3 regions of the Mucilaginibacter sp. PAMB04274 genome follow, and region 2 is predicted to be linked to each of the others. Evidence: riboswitches for the same ligand, from Rfam matches in the RefSeq annotation. Region 2 holds a riboswitch; each other region holds the start of a gene.
What was found. Region 2 has a riboswitch for S-adenosylmethionine ahead of metH (methionine synthase). Riboswitches for the same ligand answer to the same signal wherever they lie in the genome.

Region 1 (5,552 bases), 2.5 Mb from region 2:
AGCCGATCGGCGCTGCTTTTGCTTATGAAAGAACTTTGCAAAAAAAGGAAAATGTACTGGTTGCTGACTTAGGTGGAGGTACTACTGATTTTACTTATTTGGTTCTGGATCCAGAGAAAGCGGGTAGCAAAGACAGGAAGAACGACATGATGGCCACGGGTGGTATTTACATAGGAGGTGATAGCTTTGATGCCGCATTTATGTGGGAAAAAGGTACGCCCTATTTTGGCAAGCATACACAATATGAAGCTACCCCGGGCAAGCGGTTAACTGTGCCTAAATCACTTTTTGCCAATATATGCTCGTGGGAGCAAATGAACTTTTTTAATGGCCAGCGAATTAAAAAGGATATTGAAGACTATTATTACTTTTCGGGGAAAGACCGGCAATTCAAAAACCTGATTACGCTTATTGAACACAACTTGGGTTACGCTGTGTTCAGGTGTATTGAGAAAACCAAAATAACACTCTCTAATGCAGACACTGCTCGGTTCGCTTACCATGAAATGGATATTGACATAGAAGAGGATGTTCCACTGTCGGTTTATGAACAAATAATTGCCAAAGACGTAACCCGAATTGCCAACTACCTCGACGAATTTATATCGCACAACAAGATAGAACCCAGCAATGTCGACAGTATTTTTTTAACTGGTGGCACTTCAATGGTTGGGAGTGTTCAAAACATATTCAAAGAAAAGTTTCCTCACGTCAACCTCAATTCGGGCGACAATTTTAAAAGTGTGGCTACAGGTTTGGCTTATAGCGGATATCTATTTGAAGGTGAATGATGATTGAATCATAGCATCCAGTATCATCACGCTTAATTGTAATAAAAGGATAAGTATTAGTAAGGAAGTTTGCACGCATTGCAACAAGTTCCATAATTACCCAGTTGCTAATACAAAGCCTTCACTTACCACAAAAATAGGCTTATTTGGAACCTTTGAAAACTGCCGGCCAATCTTCCCTATGCATATACAATTCGGTATAACTGCGCCTGTATCTGAATAACTTGTACGTTTCTTTGTGTCACATTTATTTCATTTTGAAAATTATCTACTAAATCTATAGACTATGTAAAATATATAGCTATATTTGCAGTGTTAAATAACGTACTTTGATTTACTTATCCAGAAAGACTGAGGGAAAGGCCCTGTGAAGTCTTAGCAACCTATACCACCTCAAAAAGGTAAAAGGTGCTAATTCCTGCTCCTCAAATGAGAGAGAATGATAAGATACAAGTTTTGCTTGTTCATCGCCCATTTACAGTCTCGCTGGTATAAGTATTTGAAATTGAAAGCAATCAACTTATATGATTATGAAAAATTACCTATTACAATCTCTTTCCAAAGCAATGTTTGCAGCTTCTGTAATTGTTGCGGCCGCATTTCAATCAAATGCGCAGACGCAAAGTGCTGCGCAACAATCTTCTACAGTTGCAACAACCGCAAATGCAGACAGAGGATACCTGGTTAAGGTAGGAGACCAGGCGCCCGACAATTTTGAATTAGTGTTAGATAACGGAAAGAAAACCTCCCTGAAGCAGTTACGCGGCAAAGTGGTTGTATTGCAATTTACAGCAAGCTGGTGCAGCGTATGCCGCAGAGAAATGCCGCATTTGGAAACAGACGTGTGGAAGGCTTACCAGAATAAAAACGTAGTGCTTATTGGTGTAGACCGTGACGAACCACTCGAGAAAGTGCAAAAGTTTCGCCAGGATATACAGGTAACCTATCCTTTGGCTTTAGATCCGGGCGCCGATATATTTGGCCGCTTTGCTGATAAAAAAGCTGGTGTTACACGTAATGTAGTCATCGATCAAAGCGGTAAGATAGTTTTTTTGACGAGGCTTTATGACGTAAACGAATTCACGGAAATGGTAAAAGTGATAGACGATTTAGCAAACAAACCTTTGTTAAAGGCATCGCTTTAAAAGCAATGGTGGAGTGGCCGAGCGGTTAGGTAGGGGTCTGCAAAACCTTGTACGGTGGTTCGAATCCATCCTCACACCTCATCATCGGGTTATTAAGTTTTTTTAGGCGCTGTAGGCAACCCGGTGGCATTATTTCAAAGCGCTAAGGCAATTTAAATGTATCTACAATTTTATGAATTTTAATTTTTATTCTAAAACCGGCTCTTTTAAACTAATAGCATGTATCCACTCTCCAAATGATGTTGCTTATACAAGCAACGGTTGCTGTTGATCTCGTCTTATTTATAGAGTAACCTTACCGATCCAGGTTCTCACCCTCTATTTTATTTAAATATAAATTTCTTTATGAAAAAAATAAGGATGCTGGCAGTGTTATGCTTTGCCGGTTATGCTACATCATACGCACAAAATACAAACATTAAGGGCTTTACGGCGGCAGCTGCAACTAAACAACTTCAGGCAGAAAAAGACTTTGATAAGCACATAAGTAATGTGCGTATTGGCCATAACATTAAAGAATTGGCTGCACGTCCTCACCATTTGGGCTCGCCCGGAGGAAAGGCCGTAGCACAAGCCGTTTTACAAAAGTTTAAAGAGTATGGATGGGATGCTCGTATAGAAACGTACCAAGTGTTGTTTCCAACGCCGAAAACGCGATTGCTTGAGCTTACTTATCCTACTCAATATACAGCAAAACTTAAGGAACCGGCTGTTGCCGAGGATGCCACATCAGGGCAGGAAGGGCAGTTGCCCACCTATAATGCCTGGGGAGCCGATGGTGATGTAACCGGCGAATTGGTATATGTGAATTACGGCTTGCCCGATGATTACGAGCAGCTTAACAAACTGGGCATTGATGTAAAAGGAAAAATAGTAATTGCCAAATATGGCCGCTCGTGGAGAGGTATTAAACCAAAAGTAGCTTATGAGCATGGAGCCATTGGCTGTATAATATATTCAGATCCTAAAGACGATGGTTTTTACCAGGGAGAGGTATACCCTAAAGGACCGTTCAAAAATGACCAGACCGTGCAGCGCGGCTCTGTGATGGATATGGTTATTTACCCCGGCGATCCTTTAACGCCGAATGTTGGCGCAACTGCAAAAGCCAAAAGATTAGACAAAAGCGAGGCGCAGACCATTTTAAAGATTCCGGTGTTACCTATTAGTTATGGTGATGCACAACCATTGCTCGCTGCGTTGGGTGGCCCGGTTGCACCGGCAGATTGGCGCGGAGCACTGCCCATTACTTATCATGTTGGCCCGGGCAAAGCAAAGGTTCATTTAAAAATAGAGCATAACTGGGATTTAGTGCCCGCCTACAACGTAATTGCCAAAATAAAGGGTAGCCAATTCCCAGAGCAATGGGTAATACGGGGCAATCACCACGATGCTTGGGTAAACGGCGCTGATGACCCCATAAGTGGTTTGGCTGCCCAATTGGAAGAAGCGAGGGCCATTGGCCTCTTGGTAAAAGCAGGCTACAAACCAAAACGCACGCTTGTTTATTGCGCTTGGGATGGCGAAGAACCATCGTTGCTCGGCTCAACAGAATGGGTGGAGGATCATGCTGTGGAGCTGAAAGAAAAGGCAGTAGCTTATATCAATTCCGATGGCAACAGCCGTGGCTTTTTGGGTGCCGGAGGTTCGCATGCGCTTGAGGTGTTCACCAGCGAAATTGCTAAAGACGTGATGGATCCACAAACCCGCGTAAGTGTTTTTGAACGTAAGCGGGCTAATGATGCCGTGCATGCTGTATCAGCCAAAGCGCAAAAAGCGATACTTAAGCAAGATACGCTCACGCTTTCGGCATTGGGCACGGGTTCTGATTATTCCGCGTTTTTACAGCATTTAGGCATCCCCACACTTAACTTGGGTTATGGTGGCGAAGACAGCGGAGGTGATTATCATTCCATTTATGACTCGTATGATGATTATGTGCGTTTTAAAGACAGCAGCTTTGTATATGGTGTTGCCCTGGCCCAAACAGCAGGCCGCGCCGTGTTGCGACTGGCCAATGCCGATGTGCTGCCGTTTGACTTTGTAACCCTAGGTAAAGTTATTAACCAGTACGAAGGTGAGGTAAAACAACTTACCGAACAGCTACGTGAAAAATACAATACCGAAAATCAGCTTATAAAAAGCAACAGTTACCAACTGGCTAATGATCCTAAGGATAAATCCATTTTACCCGTTGCGAAGCCAGAGGTACCCAGTTTTGATTTTGCAGCGTTTGATAACGCATTACAAAAGCTCAAGCAATTGGCAACTGCTCTAAATGGGGTAAGTGGCCAGGCATTAAAAGACGCTAAACTGGCTGCAAAATTCAACAACGCAGTTTACCAGGCCGAGAAAAGTTTACTTATTGCAGAAGGGCTTCCTAAGAGACCATGGTATCGTCACAGTATTTACGCGCCCGGTTTTTACACCGGTTATGGCGTAAAAACGCTCCCCGGCATAAGGGAGGCCATTGAACAGAATAACTGGGAAGAAGCCAGGCAACAAATAGCCGTAGCTACCAAGGCTATCGAACAGCTTAACACAAAACTTGGAAACATAACTCAAGTTCAATAACAACCTAATCAGATATGAAATATAAATTTTTACTGTTCATCTTCCTGGTAAGCTGGGTATCCTTTGCCCAAGCACAGGAACGCAAAATAAGCGGGACGGTAACGCAGGAGGGTAGTACACAACCCTTGCCCGGTGTAAACGTCAATGTCAAAGGACAAAAAAAGAACACACAAACCGACCCTGATGGTAAGTTTAGCATTAACCTGCAGAGCGGCGAAAATACGCTGGTGTTTACCTATGTAGGTTTTGAAACAAAAGAGATACCGGTAAGCGGTAATATATTATCTGTACAACTCAAAGCGGCCAACAATAATTTGAACGAAGTTGTTGTTGTAGCTTACGGTACGGCCAACAAGGCAACCTACGTTGGCTCGGCATCCGTTGTAAACGCTGCCGATCTTGAAAAACGGCAGGTATCCAACATCAGCCGTACCTTGCAGGGCGTTGTACCCGGTGTGCAGTCGGTGGCATCGGCCGGGCAGCCTGGTAGCGAAGCAACTATCCGGCTACGCGGTATAGGTTCCGTTAATGCCTCGAGCGATCCGCTATACGTGGTTGATGGTATTCCATACTCGGGAAATATCAATGCTATTAACACGGCCGATGTTGAGTCTATATCTGTACTGAAAGACGCCTCAGCAAGTGCACTTTACGGCTCGCGCGGTGCAAATGGTGTAATTATTATCACTACTAAACGCGGTAAGTACAATGCTAAGCCTACCGTAACTTTAAACGCTAATACCGGCTTTTCCTCACGTGCGGTTAAGGATTACGATTTTGTAAATACGAACGATTATTTCCAGTTGCAATGGGAAGCGCTACGCAATAATCAGCTCGATCAAGGTAAGACGGCTCAACAAGCTGCTCAGTTTGCCAGTACAGAGCTGGTAAGTAATCTTAAAATCAATCCTTACGGCTCCGCATTTCCTACACCGGTAGGGTTAGATGGCAAAATTGTACCGGGCGCAGTACCTCTGTGGAATGATGACTGGAGCAAATCATTAAGCCGTACCGGCATCAGGCGGCAGGTTGACTTGGGCAT
Region 2 (5,552 bases):
GAATTCGAATGATAATGCAGGAAACCGGTTTAGAAGAAGATGCTGCCGCCGAACTTTTAAATGAACACGGTAGTGTACGTAAGGCGGTGGAGGCACACCTTGCAGGAAAGTGATTTGCAAATATGCAGATGTGCATTTGAGCAAAAGGGAAGATTATAAAAACCGGCAGGTTTGAATTTGCATATTGAAATCTGCGTATTGGAATAAAAAATGCACGAAATAGAGCCATACTACAAATGGAGGGATGATTATGTAGCCGCAGAGGATGAGTATTCGCCTTTTTATGCTACAGTGTACAACGAGTTTGAATTTGATAAGCAGATATATAACTATTTGCTGCACCCGCAATGGGATTCATTTGGCTCTAATACATTATATTTAAAAGTACTGTATGCCGATTATGATCGCGGCTACGTTATTATAGAATTTATTGGCGAGTGGAATGATGCCATCAATAACGACATTATGTTGCTCAAACGCGAAATCATGGAGTTAATGATGGATAATGGCATCAATAAGTTTATACTTATTGGCGAGAATATCCTGAATTTTCATTCATCTGATGACTGTTATTACGAGGAGTGGTTTCAGGAAGTGGAAGACGGCTGGATTGCCGGCATTAACTTCAGAGAACATGTAATACGGGAGTTTAAGCAAAGCAACATCGACTATTTTATCAACTTTGGTGGCGGGCTGGATGAACTGGGCTGGCGCGCGTTAAAACCTTTGCAGGTTTTTAAACGGGTTGAAGAACAATTAATGCGCAGGCTTACCTAAACTTTAAGCCCCTTGGGCTGTCTAACAAGTACAATAATAATTATCATACCTTTAACCTGATTAATTAAGAAAATGGAAAATACGAATTATCAATACGAGGATGTCATTCAGCTGGATGACCAAGCCTCATCGCGCCGGTTTATTGCCAATGTGTTTATGTGGATGTTTGTAGCGCTGGGTATTTCGGCCCTATGTGCTGCTGCATTTGCTTTTAAACCCGAACTTGCTAACTTGCTACGCGATCCTGTTACCATGCGTAATACCGGCTTAGGTACTATCGTTATGTTTGCTCCTATAGCCTTTGTGATGATTATATCATTTGGGTTAAACAAAATATCAGCACCGGTGCTTACCCTGCTGTTTGTGGTTTTTGCTGCCCTTATGGGTACCAGCCTTAGCTTTGTGCTGTTGGTTTATACATCTTCGTCGGTATTAGGTGTATTCATTACGGCCTCGGCTGTTTTTGGCATTATGGCGGTAGCCGGTTATACTACTAACCAGGATTTGACCAAATTTGGCTCATTAATGATTATGGGTTTAATAGGTATGATCATCGCTTCTGTTGTAAACATGTTCCTGGCCAGTCCGGGCTTAAGCAAAGCCATCAGCTATATTGGTGTAGCAGTGTTTGTGGGCTTAACCGCTTATGATGTACAAAAACTAAAACGCATAGGTGCCGGCTTGGAGTTGGGTATGGCTGATGCTAAAAAGATGGCCATTATGGGCGCTTTAACCCTGTATATGGATTTCATCAACCTGTTCTTATCCTTATTAAGAATATTTGGCAGCCGCAGATAACGTTAAATAATTATATAACAAGAGCTGCCCAAAAGGCGGCTCTTGTTGTTTGAAAGCTATTTTGCTTAAAAACTGGCATTTGCAATTCACAACGCTATTTTGCAACTTTGCAATGCTTATAGAGAAAGATGGAGGGACTGGACCCTGCGAAGTCTTAGCAACCTGTACTTACAAGGTGCTACATTCTACTTAAAACCATTCACTAAAAGGTTTTAAGACGGATAAGCGAAAGTCAAAATCCAATACACCGACTTTTCGATATAAGCATATAATAAGATTTGAGCTATCAGATATGAAACTGACAGGATTTTGCATGCGTTTGCAAGTAAATCCTACGCTTTATCTCACATCTCTTGCCTCACATCTCATATCCAAAATATGGACATAAAAAACGAGTTAAAGAAACGCATATTGGTAATTGACGGCGCCATGGGAACCATGATACAGCGCTATCAGTTAACGGAGGAGGATTTTCGCGGGGAGCGTTTTAAAAATCATCCATCCGATTTAAAGGGCAATAACGACCTGCTGAACCTTACACGCCCTGACGTAATTAAAGCTATCCATGGCGAGTACCTGGATGCAGGTGCCGATATTATTGAAACCAACACATTTAGTACCCAGCGTATATCACTGGCCGACTATCATATGGAAGAGCTGGCTTACGAGCTAAGCTATGAAGGTGCCCGTTTAGCCCGCGAGGCGGCTGATGATTATACTACCCAAACGCCCGGCAAGCCGCGCTTTGTAGCCGGCGCTGTCGGCCCTACCAACCGCACCGCTTCCCTTTCACCCGACGTGAACGACCCGGGCTACCGTGCCGTTACTTTCGACGATTTGGCCGAAGCTTACTATGATCAGATTAGAGGCTTGGTTGACGGCGGCTCAGACCTGCTATTAATCGAAACTATATTTGACACGCTGAATGCCAAGGCAGCCCTGTTTGCCGCCCAGCGCTATGCACAGGAATCGGGCAAGAACCTGCCCATCATGATTTCGGGCACCATAACCGATGCCTCTGGCCGTACCCTATCGGGCCAAACGGTGGAGGCTTTCTGGAACTCCATACGCCATGCCAACCTGCTATCGGTGGGATTAAACTGCGCTTTAGGGGCTAGAGAGATGCGCCCATATCTGGAAGAACTCTCTAACAAAGCCGATGTATATATTTCAGCTTATCCAAATGCGGGTTTGCCTAATGAGTTTGGCGCTTATGACGAACAACCGCATGAAACCGCCCACCAGGTTGATGACTTTATGCAAGCTAGCCTGGTTAATATTGTAGGCGGCTGTTGCGGCACCACACCCGATCACATTAAATGTATTGCCGAAAGGGCAGCTAAATACACGCCACGGCAACTACCAACGCTTGAGCCTTATATGCGCCTCAGTGGTTTAGAAGCCGTTACCCTAACGCCTCTAACCAACTTTGTGAACGTAGGCGAGCGCACCAACATTACCGGTTCGCCCAAGTTTTCAAAGCTTATACTGGCCGAAAACTATGAGGAAGCGCTCACAGTTGCCCGCCAGCAAGTAGAAGGTGGCGCCCAGGTGATTGACATTAATATGGATGAGGGCATGATTGATTCGGAAGCCGTAATGGTTAAATTTCTGAATTTGGTGGCCTCCGAACCTGATATTGCCAAGCTGCCCATCATGGTCGACTCCTCTAAATGGTCGGTTATTGAAGCCGGTTTAAAATGCTTGCAGGGTAAGGGTATTGTAAACTCAATTTCGCTAAAAGAAGGTGAAGACAAGTTTAGAGAATACGCGCGCAAGATACTAAACTACGGTGCTGCTACGGTTGTAATGGCGTTTGATGAGCAAGGGCAGGCCGATAATTATGAACGCCGTATAGAAATTTGTAAACGATCTTACGATATACTGGTGAACGAAATTGGCTTTCCACCGGAGGATATCATTTTCGACCCTAACATCCTTACCGTTGCCACCGGTTTGGAAGAGCATAATAATTATGCTGTTGATTTTATTAACGCCACCCGTTGGATAAAAGAAAACTTACCACACGCCAAAGTAAGCGGTGGTGTGAGTAATATATCTTTCTCTTTCCGCGGTAATAACGTTGTACGCGAGGCTATGCACTCGGCCTTTTTATACCATGCTATACAGGCTGGCATGGATATGGGCATTGTAAATGCCGGTATGCTCGAGGTGTACGAGGAAATTCCTAAACCTCTTTTAGAGCGTGTAGAAGATGTACTGCTTAACCGCCGCGAGGATGCTACTGAACGCCTGGTAGAGTATGCCGAAACGGTAAAAAGCAAAGGCAAAGAAATTGTACGTGATGAAAGCTGGCGTAATGAACCGGTACAAAAGCGACTCTCGCACGCACTGGTAAAAGGTATTGTGGAATATATTGATGTGGATGTGGAAGAAGCACGCCATCAATACGAACGCACGCTGGAAGTTATTGAAGGCCCCCTGATGGACGGGATGAACATTGTGGGCGACCTGTTTGGCGCCGGTAAAATGTTTTTGCCACAGGTGGTAAAATCGGCCCGGGTAATGAAAAAGGCCGTAGCTTACCTGCTGCCCTTTATTGAAGCCGAAAAGCTGAAAAACGCCGATGGCAACCAGCGCAGCAATGCTGGCAAGGTACTTATGGCCACCGTTAAAGGCGATGTGCACGACATTGGTAAAAACATTGTAGGCGTAGTACTGGCTTGTAATAACTTCGAGATCATTGACCTGGGCGTAATGGTGCCCGCCAATAAAATTATTGAGGAAGCTAAAAAACATAACGTAGATATTATTGGGCTGAGTGGTCTGATTACGCCATCGCTTGATGAAATGGTACACTTTGCCAAAGAAATGGAACGCGAAGGGTTTACTATCCCATTAATTATTGGGGGGGCAACCACCTCTCGTATTCATGCCGCAGTTAAAGTAGCGCCGCATTATTCGGGCCCTGCCATACATGTGTTGGATGCATCGCGCAGTGTAACCGTGTGCAGCACTTTGATGAGTAAGGAGAACCGCGACGAGTACATTCAAACCATTAAAGACGAGTACGCCAAAGCTCGCGAAGCACACCTAAACAAACGGAACGACAAACGCTTCCTCACTTTAGAAGAAGCACGTGCCAATAAGTTTCAGCTGGATCTGGATGGCTCAGTAGCTCCAGCACCGTCTTTTACAGGCACCAAGGTATTTCAAGCATATCCGCTAAAAGAGCTGGTTCCTTATATCGATTGGACGCCGTTCTTCCATACCTGGGAACTGCGCGGTAGTTATCCGAAAATATTTAACGATAAGAACGTGGGCATCGAAGCTAAAAAGCTTTTTGACGATGCGCAGGAGATGCTGCAGAAAGTCATTAATGAAAATTTGCTGCAAGCCAACGGTGTAATCGGTTTCTGGCCGGCCAACAGCGTAGGCGATGACATTGAGCTGTACAGTGATGAAAGCCGTACACAATTGCTAACCCGCATACACACCCTGCGCCAGCAAGGCGAAAAGGTTAAAGGCGAACCATACTATGCCCTGGCCGATTTTATAGCACCTAAAGAAAGCGGCGTGCCCGACTACTTTGGCGGCTTTGCCGTAACCACAGGTATTGGCTGTGATGAACTGGTAGCTAAATACGAGGCCGACCATGATGATTATAACAGCATTATGGCCAAAGCCATTGCCGACCGCCTGGCTGAAGCCTTTGCTGAAAAAATGCACGAACTTGTACGCCGCGAGTACTGGGGCTATGCCAAAGACGAGCAACTGGATACTGAGCAGCTTATAAAAGAACAATACCAGGGTATACGTCCGGCACCAGGTTACCCTGCTTGCCCGGAGCATACTGAAAAAGTAACCCTCTTTGATTTGCTGAAAGCTGAAGATAATGCCCATATGCACCTTACCGAAAGTATGGCAATGTTACCCACCGCCTCGGTAAGCGGCTTTTACTTTTCTCACCCAGAGTCGAAATATTTTGGTTTAGGTAAGATAGGCAAAGACCAGGT
Region 3 (5,552 bases), 1.9 Mb from region 2:
CTTTACTTGCAGCCCAGTAAAACTAACAGATAATTAAGTAATTTTGGCCATAAAAATTGTAGAGATTAAACATGGCGAAATACCAGCTGCTGCTGCCAAAAATGGGCGAAAGTGTTGCCGAAGCAACGGTAATTAACTGGCTTAAAAATCCCGGAGATAAAATTGATGCCGATGATGCGGTAGTAGAGATTGCTACCGATAAGGTTGACTCTGAGGTACCCTCGCCGGTTAGCGGTGTGCTGATTGAACAATTGTGCCAAAAAGATGAGGTAGTACAAGTAGGCAGTCCTATAGCAATTATTGAGGTGGAGGGTGAAGAAGAGCATGTGGTTGAAGCTGCCCCTGTTTCATCACAACCTGAAGCGCCGATTATGGATCCGGAGCCGGTTCCTGAAGCTGTAGTGGAAAAAGAAATACCGGGTTTGGAGCACCTGACCAAGCCTGATGTGCCGGCTATACAATCATCAGGCATTCGTTTTTACTCGCCGTTGGTACGCAACATTGCCAACCAGGAAGCCATCACTCAGGCAGAGCTTGACGACATACCAGGCACCGGCGCCGAAGGTCGTTTAACTAAAGATGACCTTTTAACTTACCTTGAGAAACGCCAGCCATCACCTGCTCAGGCACCACAGGCATTGGCTGCAAGCTCTGCTCCAAAGGCGGCACAGCCGGCTTATACACCACCGCCCACACAAACTTACCGTACCTCTGGCAGTGACGAGATCATTGAAATGGACCGCATGCGCCGCTTAATTGCGGACCATATGGTAATGAGCGTGCAAACTTCAGCGCATGTAACCTCTTTTGTAGAGGCCGACGTAACAAATTTAGTTTACTGGAGAGAGAAGATCAAAGCTAAGTTTGAGGCCCGTGAAGGAGAAAAAATTACATTTACACCTATATTTATTGAAGCTGTGGCAAAAGCTATTGCTGATATGCCAATGATCAACGTTTCTGTAAACGGTACCCAGATCATTAAAAAGCGGGATATTAACATAGGGATGGCTACTGCGTTGCCAAATGGCAATTTAATTGTACCGGTTATTCGCCGCGCCGATACGCTTAACCTTACCGGCTTGGTTAAGAGTGTAAATGACCTGGCCAACCGTGCCCGTTTGAATAAATTACGGCCTGATGATACCGCCGACGGTACTTTCACGGTTACTAACATAGGCATGTTTGGCAATATTATGGGCACCCCCATTATTAACCAACCACAGGTGGCCATACTGGCTATTGGTACCATTAAAAAGAAACCTGCTGTATTGGAAACCCCAACCGGTGATGTAATTGCTATACGCCACATGCTGTATTTATCTATGTCGTATGACCATAGGGTAGTGGATGGCGCTCTAGGTGGTTCTTTCCTGAAGCGTGTAGCCGATTATCTGGAGCATTGGGATTTAAACAGGGAGTTATAAAAACAAGCCAACTTGCGTGCTGCTGTAATGTGTGCTTAATTGCTAGTGAAAGAGTGACGTTTTTTTATCAAGTAGTATTAAAACTACCGGTATCAAAAAGGTTATAAGCCAAACCAGCCAGGCAATTGATCTATTTCTTTTGTTATTAAAGTCACTGTCTTTGAACTCGTTGTATATCCTTTCCGATTTACCATCCTTTAAACAAAAGACATATATGAATCCAAATGACAGGAAAATACTTGTTGCTTCGTAAATAAGGCGGCTTTGATACGAGTATCCGCTAAAAAATTTTATAATCCACGTTAAGGTTAAAAGCAGGCTAAAGATGCTTAGTCCCATCACCAAGGTTGCTCTGAACCAATATGGAGCATCATTCCTGAAGCTCCTTTTAACGAAGTGGTTGTAGAAGGTGAAATAATAAAACCGTATTAACATGATAAATCCAATTATTCTTTCCTGAAGGAATTCTTTCAATGACCAAAGTAATTCATTCCCAATTACATTACTTTGATTGGGAATAAAAATAATAAACATTAAACAACCGCAATTAAATCTTCAGATCTGCGCCTCAATAAATATTTTTAATAATACTTGGTATTTTAAAATATTACGCATTACCTTTGTGCAACGGTTTAAATACCATAATCAAATACCCTCCGTAGGTTTTTGATTTATAAAGAAGCGGCGAGAGATCAGGCTCACTGACCCGCTGGCAACCCTCCGATGAACGGAGAAGGTGCCAATTCCTGTCCCGGTTTGGATATACAGCCGGGGGATATAAGTTAATAGCCATGAAACGATTTAACTGCTACAACACTACTGCTAATTTATTAGTTACCCCAACGGGTACGCCATCAACCTGCAATATAGCCAACGGCTTTATGAGCATGTGTTGCTGTTAGAGGCACAACACGTACGTCATTTCCTGCATTACTTAATGCAATAATGTAACGTGTTTACGCTCAGGCACCGCTATAGTCTGTCCGTACGCCACCTCCGCTTATAGCAAATTCAATAAGTTTTAAGCACAAATCTAAACAGCAACAACCATGTCAACTTCATCTTTAAAATTCGAAACTTTACAGTTACACGCCGGTCAGGAAGCCGACCCTACAACCGGTTCGCGGGCAGTGCCCTTATACCAAACTACCTCATACGTATTCAAAAATGCCGAGCATGGCGCCAACCTGTTTGCCTTAAAAGAATTTGGTAATATCTACTCGCGTATCATGAACCCCACTACAGATGTGTTCGAAAAACGTATAGCAGCATTAGAGGGTGGGGTGGCAGCGTTGGCAACCGCGTCGGGGCAAGCGGCACAATTTTTAGCGCTTAACAACATCTTACAAGCAGGCGATAATTTTGTTACCTCCCCGTTTCTGTATGGCGGCAGTTATAACCAGTTTAAAGTGGCCTTTAAGCGACTTGGCATTGAAGCCCGCTTTGCCAAAGACGACCAGGCCGAAAGCTTTGAGCCATTAATTGACGAGAAAACTAAAGCCATTTACCTGGAAACCATCGGTAACCCAGGCTTTAATGTGCCCGATTTTGACAAGATAGCTGCACTGGCCCGCAAGCACGATTTGCCGCTGATAGTTGACAATACCTTTGGCGCAGGAGGCTACCTTTTTCGCCCAATAGAGCATGGCGCCAATGTGGTGGTGGAAAGCGCTACAAAATGGATTGGTGGCCACGGTACCAGCATTGGCGGTGTAATAGTAGATGGGGGCAACTACAACTGGGGAAACGGCAAGTATCCGCAATTTAGTGAGCCATCAGATGGCTATCACGGTTTAGTTTTTTCTGATGTATTTGGTGTTAACGGTCCGTTTGGCAATATTCAATTCATTATTCGTGCACGGGTAGAAGGGCTGCGAGATTTTGGCGCTTCACAGTCGCCATTTAATTCGTTTTTACTGATACAAGGGCTAGAAACACTTTCATTGCGTGTGCAACGCCATGTTGATAATACACTTGAACTGGCCACCTGGCTGGAGCAGCACCCACAGGTAGCTAAAGTAAATTATCCGGGTTTGGCATCGTCACCCTATCACACATTAGCTAAAAAATACTTAAAAAATGGTTTTGGCGCCGTACTCTCATTTGAGTTGAAAGGCAGCAAAGAGAACGCCGCAAACTTCATTAACAGTTTGCAGCTGGTAAGCCACCTGGCTAACGTGGGCGACGCTAAAACATTGATTATTCAGCCAGCTGCAACCACGCATCAGCAGTTAAGTGATGTGGAGCAGGTTGCTGCCGGTGTTACGCCAACGCTTTTACGCGTAGCCGTTGGCATTGAGCATATAGACGATATAAAAGCCGACTTTGAACAGGCATTTGCGAGCGTAAAGTTGCAAGAGGCTCAGCTGGCCGAACTTAACTAACCGGCAGGCAGCTGAAAATTAATATGCCGCCGCAATAGATTTAATTTGATTAATAGTATGACCGGTACCGCTTGTAAGCCAGGCGGGCCGGTTTAAAATAACAATGAGTATACAGACATACCGATACAACGGCACTTTTGAACTGGAATCAGGAGCGAAACTGGAGAACCTTGAAATAGGCTATCATACTTATGGCCGGTTGAACGAAGCCAAAGATAACGTGGTTTGGGTTTGCCACGCCCTAACCGCCAACTCAGATGTGTTTGACTGGTGGAAAGGTTTGGTAGGCGAGGGTTACTTTTTTAATCCTGACGAACATTTTATCATTTGCGCCAACGTATTGGGATCTGCTTATGGTACTACCAGCCCGTTAAGCATTAACCCGGCTACTGGTCAACCTTACTACCTATCTTTTCCGCAGTATACCACGCGTGATATGGCCAATGTGCACCGCTTACTGGCAGCGCATTTAGGTATTAAAGATATTTGGGTGTTGATAGGTGGCTCATTAGGCGGCCAGCAGGCATTGGAATGGAGCATTATAGAACCTGAACGCATTAAGCAGTTGATTTTAATTGCCACTAATGCTAAACACTCGCCCTGGGGCATTGCCTTTAACGAGTCGCAGCGCCTGGCACTTAACGCCGACGCTACCTTTAACAACGGAACACCTGATGGCGGCAGCGCAGGTCTCAAGGCAGCCCGCAGCATGGCCCTTCTCTCATACAGAGGTTACAAGGCCTATAATATCAAACAGCACGAAGAAGATGATGATATCACCGATAATTACCGCGCGTCGAGCTACCAGAGCTACCAGGGCGATAAGCTGGTGAACCGCTTTAACGCCTACAGCTACTGGTACTTAACCAAGGTGATGGACTCGCACCATGCCGGTCGTAACCGCGGTGGATTAGAGAAAGCGCTTGGCACCATCAAAGCGCAGACGCTGGTTATCGGCATCAAGTCTGATATTTTATTCCCGGTAGAGGAGCAGCAATACTTATTTCAGCATATACCAAAGGCAGCTTACGCTGAGTTTGACTCGTTTTATGCGCATGATGGCTTTTTAATAGAAACAGAAACCCTAACTAAGATCATCTCTTCATTCATCAAAACCGATGTAAGAGGGAAAATTATTGAATTACAAAAGATAGCTTAATGAGTAAAAAACTAACTATTGGTTTATTTGGATTTGGCGTTGTTGGACAAGGATTATATGACATCATCAGAACTAAAAAACTGAATATTGAGATAAGAAAGATTGCCATAAAGGACCCTAACAAACAAAGAACCTTACCTGCCGAACTTTTCACAACCGATCGCGACGAAATTTTAGAAGATCCGGAAATCAATACCGTTGTTGAGCTGATCAATGATACCGAAGCCGCTTTTGAGATCGCATCAAGAGCTTTATCTACCGGTAAGAACGTAGTATCAGCCAGTAAAAAAATGGTGGCACTGCATTTACAGGAACTCATTAACCTGCAAAGGGAACACGGCACCTCCCTGCTTTATGAAGGTGCCGTGTGCGGTAGTATTCCCATCATCCGTAACCTGGAAGAATATTATGATAACGAACTGCTGCATTCTATAAGTGGAATTTTTAACGGTTCTTCAAACTATATTCTTTCCAAAGGTTTTATCGAAAACCTGGATTACGATACCGCCCTTAAACAGGCTCAGGACTTAGGTTTTGCCGAAACCGACCCAACTATGGACGTAGGTGGTTATGATGCAAAGTTTA

Region 1: it holds a riboswitch for S-adenosylmethionine, as region 2 does, so the genes downstream of both, ABDD95_RS11215 (TlpA disulfide reductase family protein) here and metH (methionine synthase) in region 2, are expected to answer to the same signal.
Region 3: it holds a riboswitch for S-adenosylmethionine, as region 2 does, so the genes downstream of both, ABDD95_RS13630 (O-acetylhomoserine aminocarboxypropyltransferase/cysteine synthase) here and metH (methionine synthase) in region 2, are expected to answer to the same signal.

What each region holds. Positions count from the first base shown of each region.
Region 1 covers NZ_CP155081.2:2,658,612-2,664,163, reverse strand. Annotated here, with positions in the region: gene ABDD95_RS11220 (Hsp70 family protein) at 1-791, shown strand, start outside; SAM riboswitch class I at 1,127-1,240, shown strand; gene ABDD95_RS11215 (TlpA disulfide reductase family protein) at 1,322-1,936, shown strand; tRNA gene ABDD95_RS11210 (tRNA-Cys) at 1,944-2,015, shown strand; gene ABDD95_RS11205 (transferrin receptor-like dimerization domain-containing protein) at 2,282-4,510, shown strand; gene ABDD95_RS11200 (TonB-dependent receptor) at 4,525-5,552, shown strand, end outside.
Region 2 covers NZ_CP155081.2:5,167,488-5,173,039, forward strand. Annotated here, with positions in the region: gene murQ (N-acetylmuramic acid 6-phosphate etherase) at 1-113, shown strand, start outside; gene ABDD95_RS22355 (hypothetical protein) at 211-777, shown strand; gene ABDD95_RS22360 (Bax inhibitor-1/YccA family protein) at 850-1,575, shown strand; SAM riboswitch class I at 1,689-1,803, shown strand; gene metH (methionine synthase) at 1,954-5,552, shown strand, end outside.
Region 3 covers NZ_CP155081.2:3,233,992-3,239,543, reverse strand. Annotated here, with positions in the region: gene ABDD95_RS13640 (competence/damage-inducible protein A) at 1-20, shown strand, start outside; gene ABDD95_RS13635 (dihydrolipoamide acetyltransferase family protein) at 72-1,424, shown strand; SAM riboswitch class I at 2,093-2,208, shown strand; gene ABDD95_RS13630 (O-acetylhomoserine aminocarboxypropyltransferase/cysteine synthase) at 2,474-3,808, shown strand; gene metX (homoserine O-acetyltransferase) at 3,912-4,967, shown strand; gene ABDD95_RS13620 (homoserine dehydrogenase) at 4,967-5,552, shown strand, end outside.